4 regions of the Variovorax durovernensis genome follow, and region 3 is predicted to be linked to each of the others. Evidence: predicted binding sites of a transcription regulator. Region 3 holds the regulator's gene; each other region holds the start of a gene.
What was found. Region 3 encodes sigma-54, which starts transcription at its own class of promoters, with help from an activator protein. Its sites were predicted from a motif close to TGGCANGNAANCTGCTTT; they were not measured.
Positions count from the first base shown of each region.

Region 1 (4,449 bases), 1.3 Mb from region 3:
CTGCAGCAGCTGCGCCGCGCCGCGAATGCCGCCCAGCGGATTCTTGATCTCATGCGCGAGGTTGCGGATGAGTTCCTTGTTCGCCTGCGCCTGGTCGATGAGGCGCTCTTCGCGGTCCTGCCGCACCTGCTGCTCGAGCGGCGACATCTCTATGATGAGCTCGCCCTTCTTGTCGCCCTGCGCGAGCGTGACCTGCACGGGCATGAGCTCGTGGTTGACGCGGCGCAGGAAGGCCTCGTAGCGCAGCGTTGCAAAGTCGTTGCTGCTCGCGCCGTCGATGGCGGTGCGCAGCACCTGCGGCTCATGAAAGCACGCGCCGAACTGCGAGCCTTCCAGCGTGCGGCGCGAGGTGCCGAGTGCGTCTTCGAGGCCTGCGTTGGCAAACAGCACGGAGCCGTTGCTGTTGACCACCGCGATCAGGGTGGACAGCAGGTCGAAGGACTGGAAGCGCGGATTGGCGCCGGTCGCCTTCTTCCCGAATGCCATAGAGGTTTCTTGCTTGCGCTTGCTGGTTATTGCTGCCGGGGCGGCAGCCGGTTGATTTCGCGGCGGATGCCTGCGATGTCGCTCTCGTTGCGCGCGATCTCGGCCTTCATGTCGGCCACGCGGTCGAGGTACTTCTGGTAGTTGCGGCCTTCGCTGCCTTGCTTCTCGGGCTCGCCGTTGTTGTAGTCCTTCAGCAGCTCGGCCTGGCGGGCCTCGGCCTTCTTCAGCTCGGACTCGAGCACGGAGCGGGCCTCGCCGTCGCGGGCGCGCTGGTCGACGCCTTCGACACGCGGGCTGCCGGCCGGCGCGCGCGCCGCCGTGGAAGCGCCCGACGACGATGCCGATCCGCCCCCCGAAGCCCGGGTGCCCTGCACCACCGTGACGTTGCCGCCTTCGAGGACCTTGCAGCCCTTTTGCTGGGCCACGGTCGCGTTGTTCGTGTATTCGTTGCCGCAGCGCCAGACGCGTTCCTGCGCAACCGCCGGCAACGCGATCAGGAGTGAACCGGCCAGTAAAAAGAGAGAAGCTGTCTTCATGTGTATCTATGGAGGCGCGACAAAGGCGCATTTTCATGCAATTCGACGCACCCGGAGCCCTGATGTTCCGCCCCAAGGAAAAAGGACGGCCGAGGCCGTCCTTTTGACTTACATGCCTGTGAAGGCTGTTTGCTCGTCGATCAGAGCGAGTAGTACATGTCGAACTCGACGGGGTGCGTCGCCATGCGGAAGCGCGTGACTTCCTGCATCTTCAGTTCGATGTACGCGTCGATGTACGCGTCGGTGAACACGCCGCCCTTGGTCAGGAACGCACGGTCCTTGTCCAGGTATTCCAGGGCCTGGTCGAGGCTGTGGCAGACGGTCGGGATCAGCGCGTCTTCTTCCGGCGGCAGGTGGTACAGGTCCTTGCTGGCGGCTTCGCCCGGATGGATCTTGTTTTCCACGCCGTCCAGGCCGGCCATCAGCAGCGCGGCGAAGCCCAGGTACGGGTTCATCAGCGGATCGGGGAAGCGCGCTTCGACGCGGCGGCCCTTCGGGTTGGCCACGAACGGGATGCGGATCGAGGCCGAGCGGTTCTTGGCCGAGTAGGCCAGCTTCACCGGGGCTTCGAAGCCGGGCACCAGGCGCTTGTAGCTGTTGGTGCCGGGGTTCGTGATGGCGTTCAGGGCACGGGCGTGCTTGATGATGCCGCCGATGTAGTGCAGCGCGAAGTCCGACAGGCCCGCGTAGCCGTCGCCTGCGAACAGGTTCTTGCCGTCCTTCCAGACCGACTGGTGCACGTGCATGCCGGAGCCGTTGTCGCCGACGATGGGCTTGGGCATGAAGGTGGCGGTCTTGCCGTAGGCGTGGGCCACGTTGTGGATCACGTACTTCTGCAGCTGGACCCAGTCGGCGCGCTGCACGAGCGTGCTGAACTTGGTGCCGAGTTCCATCTGGCCGGCGTTGGCCACTTCATGGTGATGCACTTCGACCGGGATGCCGAGCGATTCGAGCACCAGGCACATTTCCGAGCGCATGTCCTGGAAGCTGTCGACCGGGGGAACCGGGAAGTAGCCGCCCTTGACCGCGGGACGATGGCCGGTGTTGCCGTGCTCATATTCCTTGTCGGTATTCCACGAGGCTTCTTCGGACTCGATCTTCACGAAGCAGCCCGACATGTCGTTCTTCCAGCGGACGCCGTCGAACACGAAGAATTCGGGTTCCGGACCGAAGAAGGCGGTGTCGCCCAGGCCCGAAGCCTTCATGTACGCCTCGGCGCGCTTGGCGAGCGAACGCGGATCGCGCTCGTAGGCCTTGCCGTCGGCGGGGTCGATCACGTCGCAGGTCAGGATCAGCGTCGTTTCTTCGAAGAAGGGGTCGATGTTGGCGGTGTTGGGGTCGGGCATGAGCTGCATGTCCGAGGCTTCGATACCCTTCCAGCCGGCGATGGACGAGCCGTCGAATGCGTGGCCCGAGGTGAATTTGTCTTCATCGAAGGCCGAGACCGGCACGGTCACGTGCTGCTCTTTGCCGCGGGTGTCGGTGAAGCGGAAGTCGACGAACTTGACCTCGTTTTCCTTGACGAGCTTGAGTACATCGGCGACGGTCTTTGCCATCAGTTTCTCCTGAGTTGGATGGTGGTTAGGAATACAGGGACGAGGGATGCAGTTTCTGTGCCATTGTCACCTCACTGGATGAGGCCTTGTTCACCAAAGCGAACCACAAATAGCCAAGAAATATCACCAACTTGGTGCAATAGGAATTAACGCACCAATTCGGGGCCGAGCTTGGCATCAAAGGTGTGCAGGCCTTCGATCAGCTGGGCATAGGCGGCATCGAGCCGGCCAGGGTCGCCCTTCACGCCCAGCTCGATGTGCCGCCCGTATTGGGGGTGGTCGACGCTGGGCAGGCTGAATACCTTGACTCCGGCATGCGTGTCTTCGATGGCCTGCATCAGCGGGGTCAGGGTGGCCTCCATGGCACCGAAAACGATCACCGACTTCTCGGCGACCGCGTTGCGGGTGAACAGGTCGGCATAGCGGGCGTCGAGCACGGACTCGATCATCGGCCAGGCCATGACCGGGAAGCCCGGCACGAAGTGCACGTCGCCGACGCTGAAGCCGGGGATCTTGTTGTACGGGTTGAGGATGAGCGTGGCGCCCTGCGGGAACACGCCCATGTTGAGCCGATGCACGTTGTCGGAGCGGTCGGGCTCGTAGGGCACGCCCTGCTCGCGCGCGGTGTCCTGCATGCGCTCGCGGATCAGCAGCTCGGCCTCGGGGTGCAGCGCCAGCGGCACGCGCAGGGCCTTGGCGGCGCATTGGCGAGTGTGGTCGTCGGGCGTGGCGCCGATGCCGCCGGTCGAGAAGACGACGTCGCCCGAAGCGAAGGCCCGCTCGAGCGCGGCGGTGATGCGCGCGGGCTCGTCGCCCACGTATTCGGCCCAGCTGAGCTGCAGGCCGCGTGCGGCGAGCAGTTCGATGACCTTGGCCATGTGCTTGTCGGCCCGCTTGCCGGAGAGGATCTCGTCGCCGACGACGATGAGACCGAATGCGCGTGTCATGGTGAACCCCATTGAGAAAGAGCGGCCCTGTTGGCTTCCGCGGCCTCGAGGGCCGGGGCGCCGCCCGCGCCCGATGCCGCAGCGGCCACCGCGCGCTGGGCACGCAGTTGCGCGAGCGCGTCGAGGCAGTAGTGCGCGAACCAGAGCGCCGAAAAGGCAAAGACCAGTGTGTAGATCCAGATGGCGATCGGCACCAGCACGAAGAAGGCGGCGGCGAACAGCAGGCCCGAGGCCCAGACGATGCTCGGCGCCGCGCCCAGGTAGCCGCACAGCACGCCCACGCACAGCAGCGGCAGCCGGTGCGTGCGCAGCAGGGTGGCGCGCTCCTCGGGGCTGGCATGCTCGGCCAGCGCGTCGAAGCTCATGACGCGGTAGGTTAGCCAGCCCCAGATGAGCGGCGGCAAGATGAGCACGAGTGGTGGAATGAGCCACAGCGGCATCGAAACCACGAGGGCGACCAGCGCCAGGATGGTGACTGCGAGCGATCGGGCCACGCTGCCGAAGAAAGAGGCGCCCTTCTTCTGCTCCAGCGAGGGAAAGCGGCGCTCGCCCACCAGCCGGGTCAGCGCGGGGGCCATGAAACCGGCCACGATGAGCAGCGAGACCACCACGATCAGCGGCGTGGCGGCAAACACCACGACCAGCGGCGCCAGCATGGCCGTCACGTCGCCCGAGAAAAGCCGGCCGATCCAGGCCCAGAAGCTGGCCAGCAGCGGCCACGCATCGAGCGCGCCGCGCGTCCAGGCCACGGCAGCTTCCCAGTAGAAATAGCCGAGCCCCGCGGTGAGCACCACCATCAACGCCAGGGGCAGCAGCGACAGCACGATCACGCGCGGCAGCATGCAATAGGCGACCGCGCGCCAGAAGGAGTCGAGGAGCAGGCGCATGAGGCAGCGAGGATAACGCCTGGGACGGCGCCGTCAG
Region 1 is NZ_CDRNCW010000001.1:1,935,396-1,939,844, reverse strand. Features, by position in the region: gene glnL (nitrogen regulation protein NR(II)) at 1-486, opposite strand, end outside; gene ACWV14_RS09210 (hypothetical protein) at 513-1,022, opposite strand; gene glnA (type I glutamate--ammonia ligase) at 1,163-2,578, opposite strand; gene ACWV14_RS09200 (competence/damage-inducible protein A) at 2,725-3,525, opposite strand; gene ACWV14_RS09195 (EI24 domain-containing protein) at 3,522-4,412, opposite strand.
Region 1: a site for sigma-54 is predicted at 2,624-2,641, ahead of glnA (type I glutamate--ammonia ligase). Genes of this name have one in related genera too.

Region 2 (4,449 bases), 180 kb from region 3:
GATCCTGGGCCTGATCGGCGCCGTGGTGCTGGCTTCGGGCTCGCTGCTCAAGGCCATCGCGATGATCGTGCTGGGCCTGCTGCTCGGCCTGGTCGGCACCGACGTGAACTCGGGCGTGGCGCGCTACAGCTTCGACATCCCCGAGCTGACCGACGGCATCGGCTTCGTGGTCATCGCCATGGGCGTGTTCGGCTACGGCGAAATCATCGGCAACCTCTCGCAGCCGGACGACGAGCGCGAAGTGTTCACGCACAAGGTCAAGGGCCTGTGGCCGACCAAGGAAGACTTCAAGCGCATGACGCCCGCGGTGCTGCGCGGCACCGCGCTGGGTTCGGCCCTGGGCATCCTGCCGGGCGGCGGCGCCCTGCTGGCTTCGTTCGCCTCGTATGCGCTGGAGAAGAAGATCAAGATGCGCCCCGGCGAAGTGCCCTTCGGCAAGGGCAACATCCGCGGCGTGGCATCGCCCGAGTCGGCCAACAACGCCGGCGCGCAGACCTCCTTCATCCCGCTGCTGACGCTGGGCATTCCGCCCAACGCGGTGATGGCGCTGATGGTGGGCGCTATGACCATCCACAACATCCAGCCCGGCCCGCAGGTGATGACCAGCAACCCCGAGCTGTTCTGGGGCCTGATCGCCTCGATGTGGATCGGCAACGCGATGCTGATCATCCTGAACCTGCCGCTGATCGGCATGTGGATCAAGCTGCTGACGGTGCCCTACAAGTTCCTGTTCCCGGCGATCGTGCTGTTCTGCGCCATCGGCGTGTACTCGACCAACAACAACACCTTCGACGTGTGGATGGTGGCGGCCTTCGGCTTCATCGGCTACCTGTTCATCAAGCTGCGCACCGAGCCGGCACCGCTGCTGCTGGGCTTCATCCTGGGGCCGATGATGGAAGAGAACCTGCGGCGCGCGCTGCTGCTGTCGCGCGGCGCCTGGAGCGTGTTCGTCACGCGGCCGCTGTCGGCCGGGTTGCTGGTGGCCGCCGTGGCGTTGCTGGGTATCGTGCTGCTGCCGGCCATCAAGGCCAAGCGCGAGGAAGCCTTCGTGGAGGAATAGGCTCGCCCCCAGGCTGCGCGCACTTCGTGTCGCTTCGCCTTCCCCCTACCGGGGGCAACACCTGTGGGCCGGCAGAGCCGGTTCCGCGGTGTTTCTGGAAAGAAACGGCCCGGAGTTCCGGGCCGTTTTCATTTGAGGAACGCGTCGTAGGCCGTCTTGAGGATCAGCGCGCTCACCACCACGATGAACACCACCCGCACGAAGCCCGCGCCGTGCCTGAGCGCCACGCGGGTGCCCAGCAGGCTGCCCGCCACGTTGGCCACCGCCATCACCAGCCCGTAGTGCCACCAGACGTGGCCCTTGGCGGCCAGCAATATCAGCGCGGCGGCGTTGGTCAGGGTGTTGATAATCTTGGCCGAGGCCGAGGCGTTGAGGAAGTCGTAGCCCATCCAGCGCACGAACAGGAACACCAGGAAGCTGCCGGCGCCCGGGCCGAAGAAACCGTCGTAGAACCCGATGGACAAACCGATGGTGCAGGCCGCCAGCGTCTCGGCACGGCCGCTGAAGCGTGGCGCATGCAGCCGGCCCATGTCCTTGCGCGCCAGCGTGTAGAGCAGCACGCCCAGCAGAATGACCGGCAGCGCGCGGCGCAGAAAGTCGCCCGGAAACAGCGTGACGCCCCAGGCGCCCAGCATCGAGCCGACAAAACCGAGCAGCGCGGCCGGCCACAGGGCGCCCCAGCGCATCTGCACCCGCTGGCTGAATTGCGCGGCGGCGGCGGCCGTGCCCCATATCGACGCACTCTTGTTGGTGCCCAGCAGCGTGGCCGGTGGTGCACCTGGGAACACGGCAAACAACGCCGGCACCAGAATCAGCCCGCCTCCGCCCACGAGCGAATCGACAAAACCCGCGAGCAGCGAGGCCCCCGTCACCACCAGCATTTCCATAGGGGGCGGATTCTCTCACCTGGTGGCGCTATCAAAACAGTAGCAGGAGACGGCGTCGTTTCAGGCCGTGCGGGCATAAAAAAGGCGCCGACCAGCGGCGCCTTTCAAACTCAAACACGGCATCTCGTACGGAGCCTTTGAAGCATTTTTTTCTAGTTGCTTGGAAACTGTCTCCTCGGACCCTCGGCAGCACGAGCAGGGCCCGTTCGCGAGTGGCGTGACTTTAGGGCGTGCACCGGCCCAGTGCATTAGGAATTACCCGCTTTGCATTAACTCGGAAGGCAGATTCGCAAACCAAAGTGTTTCTGCTAGTTAACGACGTGGCACGACTTGTGCACGTCCAGCCACAGTCCAACACTCGAAGAAGAAACGACCATGGCACTGGCATCGCAAGCCTCCATCAACGCGGCAGACACCGCCTGGATGATGACCTCGACCGCGCTGGTGCTGCTGATGACGCTGCCCGGCATCGCGCTCTTCTACGCTGGCATGGTGCGCCGCAAGAACGTGCTGGCCACGATGGCGGCCGTGGTGGCAGTCGCCGCGGCGGTGTCGCTGACGTGGTTCGCGGTGGGCTACTCGCTGGCTTTCACCGAAGGCTGGCCGTGGCTCGGCGGCGCGGGCCGCTTCTGGTTCTCGGGCTTCGAATACCTGAAGGAGGCCGGCCAGGTGGCGGTGAGCCACGTCGCGCCCAACGTGCCGGAGTCGGTCTACGCGATGTTCCAGCTGACCTTCGCGATCATCACCACCGCGCTGGTGCTCGGCGCCTTCGTCGAGCGCATGCGCTTCTCGGCGGTGCTGTGGTTCGCGCTGCTGTGGAGCGTGCTGGTCTATGCGCCGATCGCGCACTGGGTGTGGGAGCCGGGCGGCTGGCTCGCGCAGATGGGCGCGCTCGACTTCGCGGGCGGCTCGGTGGTGCACGTCAACGCGGGCATCGCGGGGCTGGTGTGCGCCTACGCGCTGGGCCCGCGCAAGGGTTACGGGCGCGAGGCCTTCGAGCCCTACAACCTGGCGTTCACCATGATGGGCGCGGGCCTGCTGTGGGTCGGCTGGTTCGGCTTCAATGCGGGCTCGGCGGTGGCGGCCGACGGGCGCGCGGGCCTGGCGATGCTGGTGACGCACATCGCGGCGGCGGCCGGCGCCATGAGCTGGATGCTCGGCGAGTGGATCGTGCGGCGCAGCCCCTCGCTGCTGGGCCTGTGCTCGGGCCTGGTGGCCGGGCTGGTGGCCATCACGCCGGCGGCCGGATTCGTCACGCCGCTGGCGGCGCTGGCCATCGGCGCCATCGCGGGGCTGGCGTGCTACTGGGGCGCCACCGGGCTGAAGCACATGCTGGGCGCGGACGACTCGCTCGACGTGTTCGGCGTGCACGGCATCGGCGGCATCGTGGGCGCACTGCTCACGGGCGTGTTCGCCGACGCGCGCATCTCGGGAGCCACGGGCGACGTGCTGACGCAGGCGATCGCGGTCGGCAGCGTGGCGATCTACAGCGCAACGGGAACGGCGGTGGTGCTGTTCCTGGTGCATGTGATGGTCGGGCTGCGCGTGGAAGCCGACAGCGAAATGCTGGGCCTCGATCTTGCACAGCACAAAGAACAACTGGGGAGTTGATCCACTGACGGAGGAACCATGCCATCCATGTCCGAAAGCGAACGCATCGCCCTCGCAGCCCGCCTTCACGTGGCGCTGCGGCGAAAGCATGGGCGCGTGACCGACACCGAGTGGATGGCGACCAACGCCGAGTACGCCGCCGAAATCGTGCGCATGACGCGCGCGCACGCGGCCGACACCAAGGACGAGGAGCTCTACCAGCTCGCCACGCGGCTGGAGCAGGCGATGGAGCCGCTGGCGCGCGCGGCCCGGCTGGCGGCGCGGCAGCCCGACGGCCAGCCGCCCACGCCGCCGCCGCGCTATGTGGGCGGGCTGCGCTGAGGCGCCCGCCGGCCTCGGCTCGTCAGCTCACTCGAGGGCTTCGCAGGCCGCGACGATGCGCTTGCACGCTTCTTCCAGCTGCGGCATCGAAGTCGCATAGGAGATGCGGAAGTACGGCGCCAGCCCGAACACGCTGCCCGGCACCACCGCCACCTCGAAGTCCTGCAGCAGGTAGCGGCAGAAGTCGCTGTCGCTTTGCAGCACGTCGCCGCCGCGGGTGCGCTTGCCGAGCACGCCGGCGCAGCTCGCGAAGGTGTAGAACGCGCCTTCGGGCACGCGGCAGCCCAGGCCCGGCGCGCGGTTCAGCGCGGCCACCACGAAGTCGCGGCGCGCCTGGAAGTCGGCGCAGCGCTCGGCCACGATGTCCTGCGGGCCGCTCAGCGCCTCGATGGCCGCGGCCTGGCTGATCGACGAGGGGCACGAGGTCGTCTGGCTCTGCACCACGGCCATGGCCGCGATCAGCGCGCGCGGACCCGCGCCGTAGCCGACGCGCCAGCCGGTCATGGCATAGGCCTTGGACACGCCGTTGACCGTCAGCGTGCGCTCGCGCAGGCGCGGCTCCACCACCGC
Region 2 is NZ_CDRNCW010000001.1:494,607-499,055, reverse strand. Features, by position in the region: gene ACWV14_RS02315 (tripartite tricarboxylate transporter permease) at 1-1,060, shown strand, start outside; gene ACWV14_RS02310 (TSUP family transporter) at 1,189-1,947, opposite strand; gene ACWV14_RS02305 (ammonium transporter) at 2,323-3,558, shown strand; gene ACWV14_RS02300 (hypothetical protein) at 3,577-3,879, shown strand; gene ACWV14_RS02295 (pyridoxal phosphate-dependent aminotransferase) at 3,907-4,449, opposite strand, start outside.
Region 2: a site for sigma-54 is predicted at 2,269-2,286, ahead of ACWV14_RS02305 (ammonium transporter). Genes of this name have one in related genera too.

Region 3 (4,449 bases):
TGGTCACCTCGGCGCGCGCGCGGCGCATCTGCTCGACCACGTTGTAGCGCACGCTGTCGACGTCCAGCAGCGGCACGCCGCCGTACGACGCGGTCTTGCCGATCACCCGGTCGGGCGAGTCGGCATAGGCCTCGGCCAGGGTCCAGATCAAGCCCAGCCTGCCGGCGTTCAGGTCGTCCGCAATCGGGCTGTAGCCGAGCAGGTCGTTGGGCGCGGGTTGCGGCGGCGGCGGGGTGGTGTCGGCGCCGGTAGCGGCATCGAAGCGGCGCTGCAGCTCCTCGCGCGAAAGGCTGCTCGCCACCACCGACTGCACGGGGCGCACGTAGGTGCTGTTCCAGTACTGGTCGAACAGGCTGCCGAGCCGGGGGATCAGCGCGCCGGTCACGAAGGTGTCGAGATCGAGGAAGTTCTCGCCCGCCGTGCGCGTGAAGTACTGGTTGCCGATGTTGCGCCCGCCCGCCACCGCCATCGCGCCGTCGGCGATGAACAGCTTGTTGTGCATGCGGCGGTTCACGCGGCTGAAGTCGAACAGCGACGCCGCGAAGCGCCTGACCAGGCTGCCGCGCCCGGCCGGGAACGGGTTGAAGAGGCGCAGCTCGACATTCGGCGTGGCGGCAAAGCCGAGCAGCAGCTCGTCTTCGCCGGAGGTGTAGAGGTCGTCCATCAGCACCCGCACGCGCACGCCGCGCAAGGCGGCATCGCGCAGGGTGCGCAGCAGGTAGCGGCCGGTCTCGTCGTTCTCGATCTGGTAGTACTGCAAGTCCAGCGTGCGCTGGGCGCGGCGCGCGAGCTCGATGCGGGTGTCGAAGGCAAAGTCGCCGCCGGGCATGAGACGGAAGCCGCTCAGGTCGGGGTCGGGCTGGGCGGCCATCGCGAGCTTGCCGAGCGCGGTGTCGGCCGACACGGCCATGGCCTTGGTGGGCGGGCGCGGTGCCTCGTCGGGCAAGGTGGCGCAGCCGGTGACGAACAGCACGGCCAGAGCGAGCACCAAGGCCAGACCCGCTCGCCATTCATGGCCACGCGGCGAACACCGCGGAACCGGCTCTGCCGGGCCGCTGGTGTTGCCCCCTGCAAGGGGGTTGGCGAAGCGACACGAAGTGCGCATAGCCTGGGGGTGTGCCGAGCTACAGCGCCTTGCGCAGGTTGGCCGGCGCGATGCGCAGGGCCTCGCGGTACTTGGCCACGGTGCGGCGCGCGCACTCGATGCCCTGCTCCTTGAGCATCTCGGAGATCTGGCTGTCCGACAGCGGCTTCTTGATGCTCTCCGAGCTCACGAACTGCTTGATCAGCGCACGCACCGCGGTGCTCGATGCATTGCCGCCGGTCTCGGTGCCCAGCGCCGAACCGAAGAAATACTTCAGCTCGACCGTGCCGAACGGCGTGGCCATGTACTTGGCGGTGGTCACGCGCGAGATGGTGGATTCGTGCAGGCCCAACTCGTCGGCAATTTCGCGCAGCACCAGCGGGCGCATGGCCAGCTCGCCGTGCACGAAGTAGCTCTTCTGGCGCTCGACGATGGCGTTGCTCACGCGCAGGATGGTGTCGAAGCGCTGCTGGATGTTCTTGATGAACCAGCGCGCCTCCTGCAGCCGCTGCGACAGCGCCTGGCTGCCCTCGCCCTTGTGCGACTTGAGCGCGCCGGCGTAGATGTCGTGCACGCGCAGGCGCGGCATGACCTCGGGATTCAGCATGACGCGGAACTTGACGTTGGTGCCGCGGCCGGTCTTGGTGACGATCACGTCGGGAATGACGATGTTGCGCTCGACATCGACAAAACGGCGCCCCGGCTTGGGCTCCAGCCGCGCGATGACCTGCAGCGCCGAGCGCACCAGCTCCTCGCTGCTGCGAGTGAGCGTGGCCAGGCGCTTGAAATCGCGCCGCGCGAGCAGCTCCATCGGCTGCTTGCAGATGGCGATGGCGGTCTTGTAGACCTGTGCCTGTTCTTCGTCTTCGTCGTCCTCGGCGGCCAACGCGCGCAGCTGGATGCTCAGGCATTCGCCGAGGTCGCGCGCGCCCACGCCCACCGGCTCCAGGCTCTGCAGCAGGCCGAGCGCCACCTGGAAGTGATGCACCAGGTCGTCGAACTGGTCGTTGTCGTCGCCGGCCAGGCCCGAGGCCAGCGCCGGCAGGGAGTCTTCGAGATAGCCGTCGTCGTTGAGCGACTCGATCAGGAAGCGCAGCGCGGCGCTGTCGTTCTCGCTCAGGCGCAGGCTCAGTGCCTGGCGGTGCAGGAACGACTGCAGCGACTCCTGGCTGCGCGCAAGCTCGGTGGCATCGGCGCGCTCGTCGTCACCCAGGTTGTTCTGGCGCGCGGGGGCGTCGCTGCCCCACTCGCTGTCGTCGGGCGCCATGTCGACGGTGCCGTCGCCTTCCCAGTCGGGCTCGCGCTCGGCGATCTCGGCGGCGGGGCCGTCGGAATCGGCCGTGGTGGTGGTGCCGGTCTCGGTCGAGGCGGCGGAAGTGCTGGCCGGCGGCGGGGTGAAGTCGCTCTCGCCGTCGCCGCCCTCGCCACTTTCGCCGCCGTCATCGCGCGCGACGGGGGCGTCGGCCGTGTCGAGCCCGAATTCCTCGCGCGCCGCTTCTTCCGCGGTGCGCTCGAGGAAGGGGTTCTCGTCGAGCATCTGCTCCACTTCCTGGCTCAGTTCGAGCGTGGAAAGTTGGAGCAGCCTGATCGACTGCTGCAGCTGTGGCGTCAACGCCAGGTGCTGCGAGACGCGAAGGGACAGCCCTTGCTTCATGAGATTGCTGCTCCCCCCAAGGCTGCGCGCTGCGCGCGGCGGCCCCCGCGAAGGATCCCCACGCGGATGGTGGCCACGCTCGCCTTTGACCCGCGCAACACGATCACATCCGGAAGTGTTCGCCCAGGTACACCCTGCGTACCTCGGCGTTGTCGACGATCTCCGAGGGCGTGCCTTGTGCCAGCACATGCCCGTCGCTGATGATGAACGCGTGATCGCAGATGCCCAGCGTTTCGCGCACGTTGTGGTCGGTGATGAGCACGCCGATGCCGCGCTCCTTCAGGAAGCTGATGATCCGCTGGATTTCGATCACGGCGATCGGGTCGATGCCGGCGAAGGGCTCGTCCAGCAGGATGAAGCGCGGCTGGGTGGCCAGGGCGCGTGCGATCTCGACGCGGCGGCGTTCGCCGCCCGACAGCGCCAGCGCGGGCGAATCGCGCAGATGGTCGACGCGCAGGTCGGCCAGCAGTTCGGACAGGCGCTCTTCCATGTGCTGCTTGGACAGCGGCACGAGCTTGCCGCTCGCGTCGGGCTCATGCTGCAGTTCGAGCACGGCGCGCACGTTTTCCTCGACCGTGAGCTTGCGGAAGATCGAGGCTTCCTGCGGCAGGTAGCTCAGGCCCATGCGCGCGCGGCGGTGGATGGGCATGTGGGCGATGGGCTCGCCGTCGATGGTGATGTCGCCCGCATCGGCGCGCACCAGCCCGACGATCATGTAGAACGAGGTGGTCTTGCCGGCGCCGTTGGGGCCGAGCAGCCCGACGACTTCACCCTTCTGCACGTCGAGCGAGACGTCCTTCACGACCGTGCGGCTGCCATAGCTCTTCTTCAGGCCGCGCGCCACCAGGCGGCTGCCCGGTGCGCCGTTGGCTTCCTGGGTTCCAGCGGTTTCGATCACTTGCGGGTTTCTCCATCGCCACCGAGCGTGGTGGTCGAGCGCAGGCCCGTGCCGGGTGCCGGCGTGGACGCTGCCGGCGCGGCGGGCTTGGCTCCGGCGGGAGCGCCGGGCGCGGGCGCCGTGGCGGCCTTGGGTGTCAGGATGGTCTTGACGCGGCCGCTCGGGGACGACGCGTTGACCGCGGTGTTCGGCGGCACGGTGGAACCGTTGACCGTGTAGGTGTCGTTGCTCTGGTCGTAGACGATCAGGGCGCCGGTGCTCACGTCGTTCGGCGTCGAACCGAGCAGGCGGCGCATTTCTGCGTTGCGGATGAACTTGACGTTGTCGGCGCGGCTGTCGTACTCGATGACTTCGGATTCGCCCTCGATCCACTCGTCAGGTGCGTTGCGCTTCTGCTTGTAGTAGGCCCGCTTGCCGGGCGCCGCCGTGACCACGCCGTACTGGTAGCCCTCGGCGTCCTGGCGGACATCGAGCCGCGCGCCGCGGATGATGATCGTGCCTTTTGTTACCAGCACGTTGCCCGTGAACACGCTGGTCTGCTTGAGGTCGTCGTAGCGCATGGCATCCGACTCGATGTTCATCGGCTTGCTGCGGTCGGCGGTCTCGGCCAGGGCGCCCGAGGCAAGGCCGGCCAGCAGCAACGCGGCGGCAGCCAGGCGGCCGACGCGACGCAGGAAGGGAGTGGTGGAGTAAGAATGCAATGTCATAGAGGCACGAAACTTGCTCGGCATTGTATGCGGCTGATTGCGTCAACCCGCACGCACAGATGAAAAAGCCCGCCGAAGCGGGCCGGTGAGGGGCGCAGCGGCACGA
Region 3 is NZ_CDRNCW010000001.1:676,967-681,415, reverse strand. Features, by position in the region: gene ACWV14_RS03125 (phospholipase D family protein) at 1-988, opposite strand, end outside; gene ACWV14_RS03120 (RNA polymerase factor sigma-54) at 1,125-2,738, opposite strand; gene lptB (LPS export ABC transporter ATP-binding protein) at 2,842-3,636, opposite strand; gene lptA (lipopolysaccharide transport periplasmic protein LptA) at 3,633-4,343, opposite strand.

Region 4 (4,449 bases), 5.5 Mb from region 3:
GCCGCCGGCTGCGAGGGTCATGGCAAGCCCGAGGACGGGGCCGTGGGAGGGAGTGCGCAGCATGAAGCAACCTTTCGTGAGGAGCATGGGAAGAGAGAAGGGGAGGAAGAAGGCTGCGTGCGGCTACATCATGAAGTTGATGCGGAACACGTTGCCTTCGGGGTCGAGCAGTACCGACTGGTACCAGTTGTAGTAAGTGACGTAAGGCGCCTTCACCAGCGTGGCGCCGGCCTCCAGCGCGGCGGGCACCATGCGGTCGACGTCGGCCTGGCTGTCGACGTCGATGTTCAGCAGGAACTTGACGCCGCGCGTGTCGGAGAACTCGCTCAGGTGCAGCAGCTCGTAGGCGTCGAGCGCGTTGAAGCCGAGGCTCGATTTGCCGGTGTCGAGGCCGCGGAAGATGGGGGAGCGGATGGCTTCTATCTCTTGGAAGCCGAACACGCGCTGGTAGAAGCCGCTTAGCGCGACCACGTCTTTGGCGAAGACGTTGACGTAGGAGAGATGAGCCATGTGTCGGTTGCCTATTGCGCGTTTGCCGGGATGCTTGTTGGGGGTGCGTGCACAGGCCACGCTGCTGGTGCGTGCCCCGAAGAACAGCGGTAAGTCATCTCAAGCCACCACCTTGGTCCCGCCGAAGGTCGTCTGCTTTACGAACTTCGACGTCAGGTGGTCTCCAGAGGAAATAGGCGCGTACTTGGCGACCTCGCCCGGTGCGAGGCAACTGGGCAGGCACTCGACCATCGCGTCGTAGTTCGGCTGGTGGAAAAACACCAGCGACTGGCGGCGGTTGGTGCTCGCCACCTCGAACGGGGGGTTGATCACGCGGTGCAGCGTGGACACCCACTGGTCGTTGGTCCACTGCATCATCAGGTCGGCGATGTTGACGACCAGCCCGCCCTCGACCTGCGGCACGTCGACCCACTGGCCTGCCTTGTTGAACACCTGCAGGCCCTTGTCGTCGGGCAGCACGATGGTGAGGCTGCCGTAGTCGCTGTGCGCGCCCGCGCGCAACTGCCCCGGCAGCGGCTGCTCGCGCTGCGGCGGATAGCTCAGCACGCGGAACATGCTGATGTGCTCGTCGATCTTGTCGTCGAAGAAAGTCTCGGGCAGCGAAAGGCCGAGCGCGAAGATGCGCATCAGCGAGCGCGAGAGATCGCTCATGGCCTCGAAGTAGCCTTCGTAGGCTTCACGGAAACCGTCGATGGGCGGCCAGCTGTTGGGCTCGAAGTGCGGGCCGGCAGCGGGGCCGCGGTGATAGTCGTCGTCGGGCACGTTCGACGGGCCGATGGAGAACGACTCCTTCAGGTCGCCGGGTGCCGCCTCTTCGAGGCTGTACGACAGCCCCTCTTCGCCGACCGCGCTGTAGCCGCGCACCGCGTCTTCGCGCGGCCTGTCGACCTTGCGCTTCTCGGCCAGCGGCATGTCGAAGAACTTGCGCGAGAGCGACGACACGCGCTCTATCAGCTCGGGCGAGATGCCGTGGTTGGTGATGACGAGAAAGCCGATGCTTCGGCAGGCTTCGTCGACTTTTCTCGCAACCGCCGACTTGCCTTCGGCGGTGCCGTCGAAGTAGGGCGCGAGATCGATGATGGGAACGGACAGCAGGGTCATGGCGGCTTCCTCATTCAGTCAGTCATGCATTCGTGCATGCGTTGGCATGCCTTTCGCCATGCAACGTCTGTGCCAGTTGGACCAAATGGACAAATCGCATTCGCCGCGTCAGCATGGTGCGCAACAGCGCCCTGTGCCGCCGGTTGCGACGCAAGGCGATGCACCGTGGCCTTACAGTGGTGCGCCGTTTGAAAATCGATGAACGTGAAGAGAAGAGCGAGGGAAGATGCCGAAGACCAAGGCGCTGGCCGCAGCCAGCAGCAGTACCGACAAACCGGCGCGCAAGCGTGCCAAGCCGGCCGTGCGCAGTGCGTCGGCCGTGAACCGGCGGCTGCGTCAGATAGAGGACAAGCGCAGCGCGATCCTCGGCGCGGCGCTGGGGCTGTTTTCGCGCTTCGGCCTGCATGGCACGTCGATCGACCAGGTGGCGGCACGCGCCGATGTGTCGAAGAGCAACCTGCTTTATTACTTCGCGAACAAGGAGGAGCTGTACGTCAACGTGCTGCGCGACCTGCTCGCGCTGTGGCTCGAACCGCTGCGCGGCTTCAGCGCAGAGCAGGACCCGGCGGAGGCGATTGGCGGGTACATCCGCCGCAAGCTGGTGGTGTCGCGCGACCGGCCCGATGCGTCGCGGCTGTTCTGCCTTGAAATGATCCAGGGCGCGCCGCTGCTGCGCGACGAACTGGACCGCGAGCTGCGCACGCTGGTGGAGAAGAAATCGGAAGTGATCCGCGCCTGGGTCGAGGCCGGCAAGCTGGCGCCGGTCGATCCGCATCACCTGATCTTCGCGCTGTGGGCGGTGACGCAGCACTATGCGGATTTCGGCGTGCAGGTGCAGGCGCTGACGGGGCACACGCTGGAAGATGCGGCGTTCTTCGAAGAGACGGTGGAGAACGTTCAGCGCATCGTGCTGCAGGGCATTACGCCGCGCTGAGTCTTTGCCTTGCTCCCTCCCCCTCTGGGGGAGGGTTGGGGTGGGGGCAAGCAGCTTGTCCATCGAGCGCTCTGCCTGCCCCCATCCCAGCCTTCCCCCAGAGGGGGAAGGAGCAATCCAAAGGGAGGGAAAAGAGGGTTCAGTGCTGCGGCGGCGCCGCGATCTCGTGATAACGCCGGTCGAAGTAGATCAAGCCCTGCGCCGCACCACCGATCGCAATCGCCACCGCCTCGCAGAACAGCACGTCGTGCGTGCCTGCACTCGTCGCGTGCACCACGCGGCAGTCGAAGGACACGGCTGCATCGTCGAGCATCGGCGAGCCGGTGGTCTTGCGGCTCCAGCAGCCGGCGGCGAAGCGTTCGTCCATTGGCGTCTTGCCGCCGAACAACGCAGACAGCGACTGGTGGCCGGCGGCCAGCACGTTCACGCACAGCACGCCGTTGGCCTTGAACGCCGGGTACACGGAAGCGGACCGGTTCAGGCACACCAGCAGTGTCGGCGGCTCGTCGGTCACGCTGCACACAGCCGATGCGGTGAAGCCGGCGCGGCCTGCCGGGCCGTCGGTGGTGATGATGTTCACCGCCGCGCCCAGGCGTGCCATCGCGTTGCGGTAGTCGGCCTTCTGCAAGCCCGGAGGCAGGCCGGCGGGGTTCGATGACGAAGAGGCGTGGGAGGCCATGGCATTCAACATGGAGAGTGACTCCTTCAGGCCAGCACGCAGGCTTCGTCGAAGGGCAGCCGCGGCAGGCGGCCGAACACCTTCGACGCATCGCCGTGGCCGAGGTTGATGAGGAAATTGACGGTCCACTCGGTGCCCTCGAAAAAAGCCGCATCGACCTTGGCCTTGTCGAAGCCCGACATCGGGCCGGCGTCCAGGCCCACCGCGCGCGCGGCCAGCAGCAGGTAGCCGGCCTGCAGGCTCGCGTTGCGGAAGGCGGTCTCGTGTGCGGCCTCCGGGCTGCCCGTGAACCAGCTGCGCGCGTCGGCATGCGGGAACAGCGTGGGCAGCTTGTCGTAGAACTTGCGGTCCCATGCAGCGATGACGGTGACCGGCGCGCTCATGGTCTTGTCGAGGTTGCCCTTGGACAGCGCGGGCGCCAGGCGCTGCTTGCCTTCGGGCGTTCGCACGAACACGAAGCGCGCGGGCGAGCAGTTGGCCGAGGTCGGGCCCAGGCTCGCGAGCGAATAGATCTGCTGCAGTTGTGCGTCGGTGACGGGCTCGTCGGTCCAGCCGTTGTGGCTGCGTGCGGCGGTGAACAGCAGCGACAGCGCTGCGTCGTCGAGTGTGGATGCAAGTGTGGTCATGCTGGAACTGCGGGTGCGGTGACCCGCGAAAGAAAGTCGAGCAGGCTGCGGTTGAAGGCTGCGGCCTCGGTCACGCTGTGGGCGTGGCCGCCATGCGGCATGAAGTCGAGCGTGACGTCGCCCAGGCCATCGGCCAGGCGCTGGGAGCAGGTCCAGGGCACGAGTGCGTCGTCCTTGGCCGCGGCCACCAATGCGGGAGCGGCGATGTCGCCCAGGCGTGCGTCGATGTCGAAGGCGCGCAAGGCGGCGATGCGCGCGCGCATGTTGGCCTCGCCGGGAAAATGGGCGAAGGCGTGATCGACTTCGTCGGCCACGCGCTGTGCGTGTTCGGCGGCCCAGGCTGCGGGGTAGAGAAAGATCGGCTGCGCTTCCACGTAGGCGCGCGGGCCGCATGCGCCGAGCAGCGCGAGCCGTGCATCGAAGCAGCGCGCCGAATGCGGATTGGGCTTCGACCATGCGTTGATGAGAACGAGGCTCGCAATGCGCGAGGGGGCATCCAGCGCGAGCTGCAAGCCCACGAGGCCGCCGAGCGCATGGCCCGCGAAGTGGCACCGCGAAGTGTTCGTGGCGTCGAGGATTTCGAGCACGTCCTGCGCCAT
Region 4 is NZ_CDRNCW010000001.1:6,161,238-6,165,686, reverse strand. Features, by position in the region: gene ACWV14_RS29185 (BMP family ABC transporter substrate-binding protein) at 1-63, opposite strand, end outside; gene ACWV14_RS29180 (VOC family protein) at 124-510, opposite strand; gene ACWV14_RS29175 (isopenicillin N synthase family dioxygenase) at 610-1,611, opposite strand; gene rutR (HTH-type transcriptional regulator RutR) at 1,838-2,545, shown strand; gene rutF (NADH-dependent FMN reductase RutF) at 2,685-3,236, opposite strand; gene ACWV14_RS29160 (malonic semialdehyde reductase) at 3,251-3,850, opposite strand; gene rutD (pyrimidine utilization protein D) at 3,847-4,449, opposite strand, start outside.
Region 4: a site for sigma-54 is predicted at 1,669-1,686, ahead of ACWV14_RS29175 (isopenicillin N synthase family dioxygenase). Genes of this name have one in related genera too.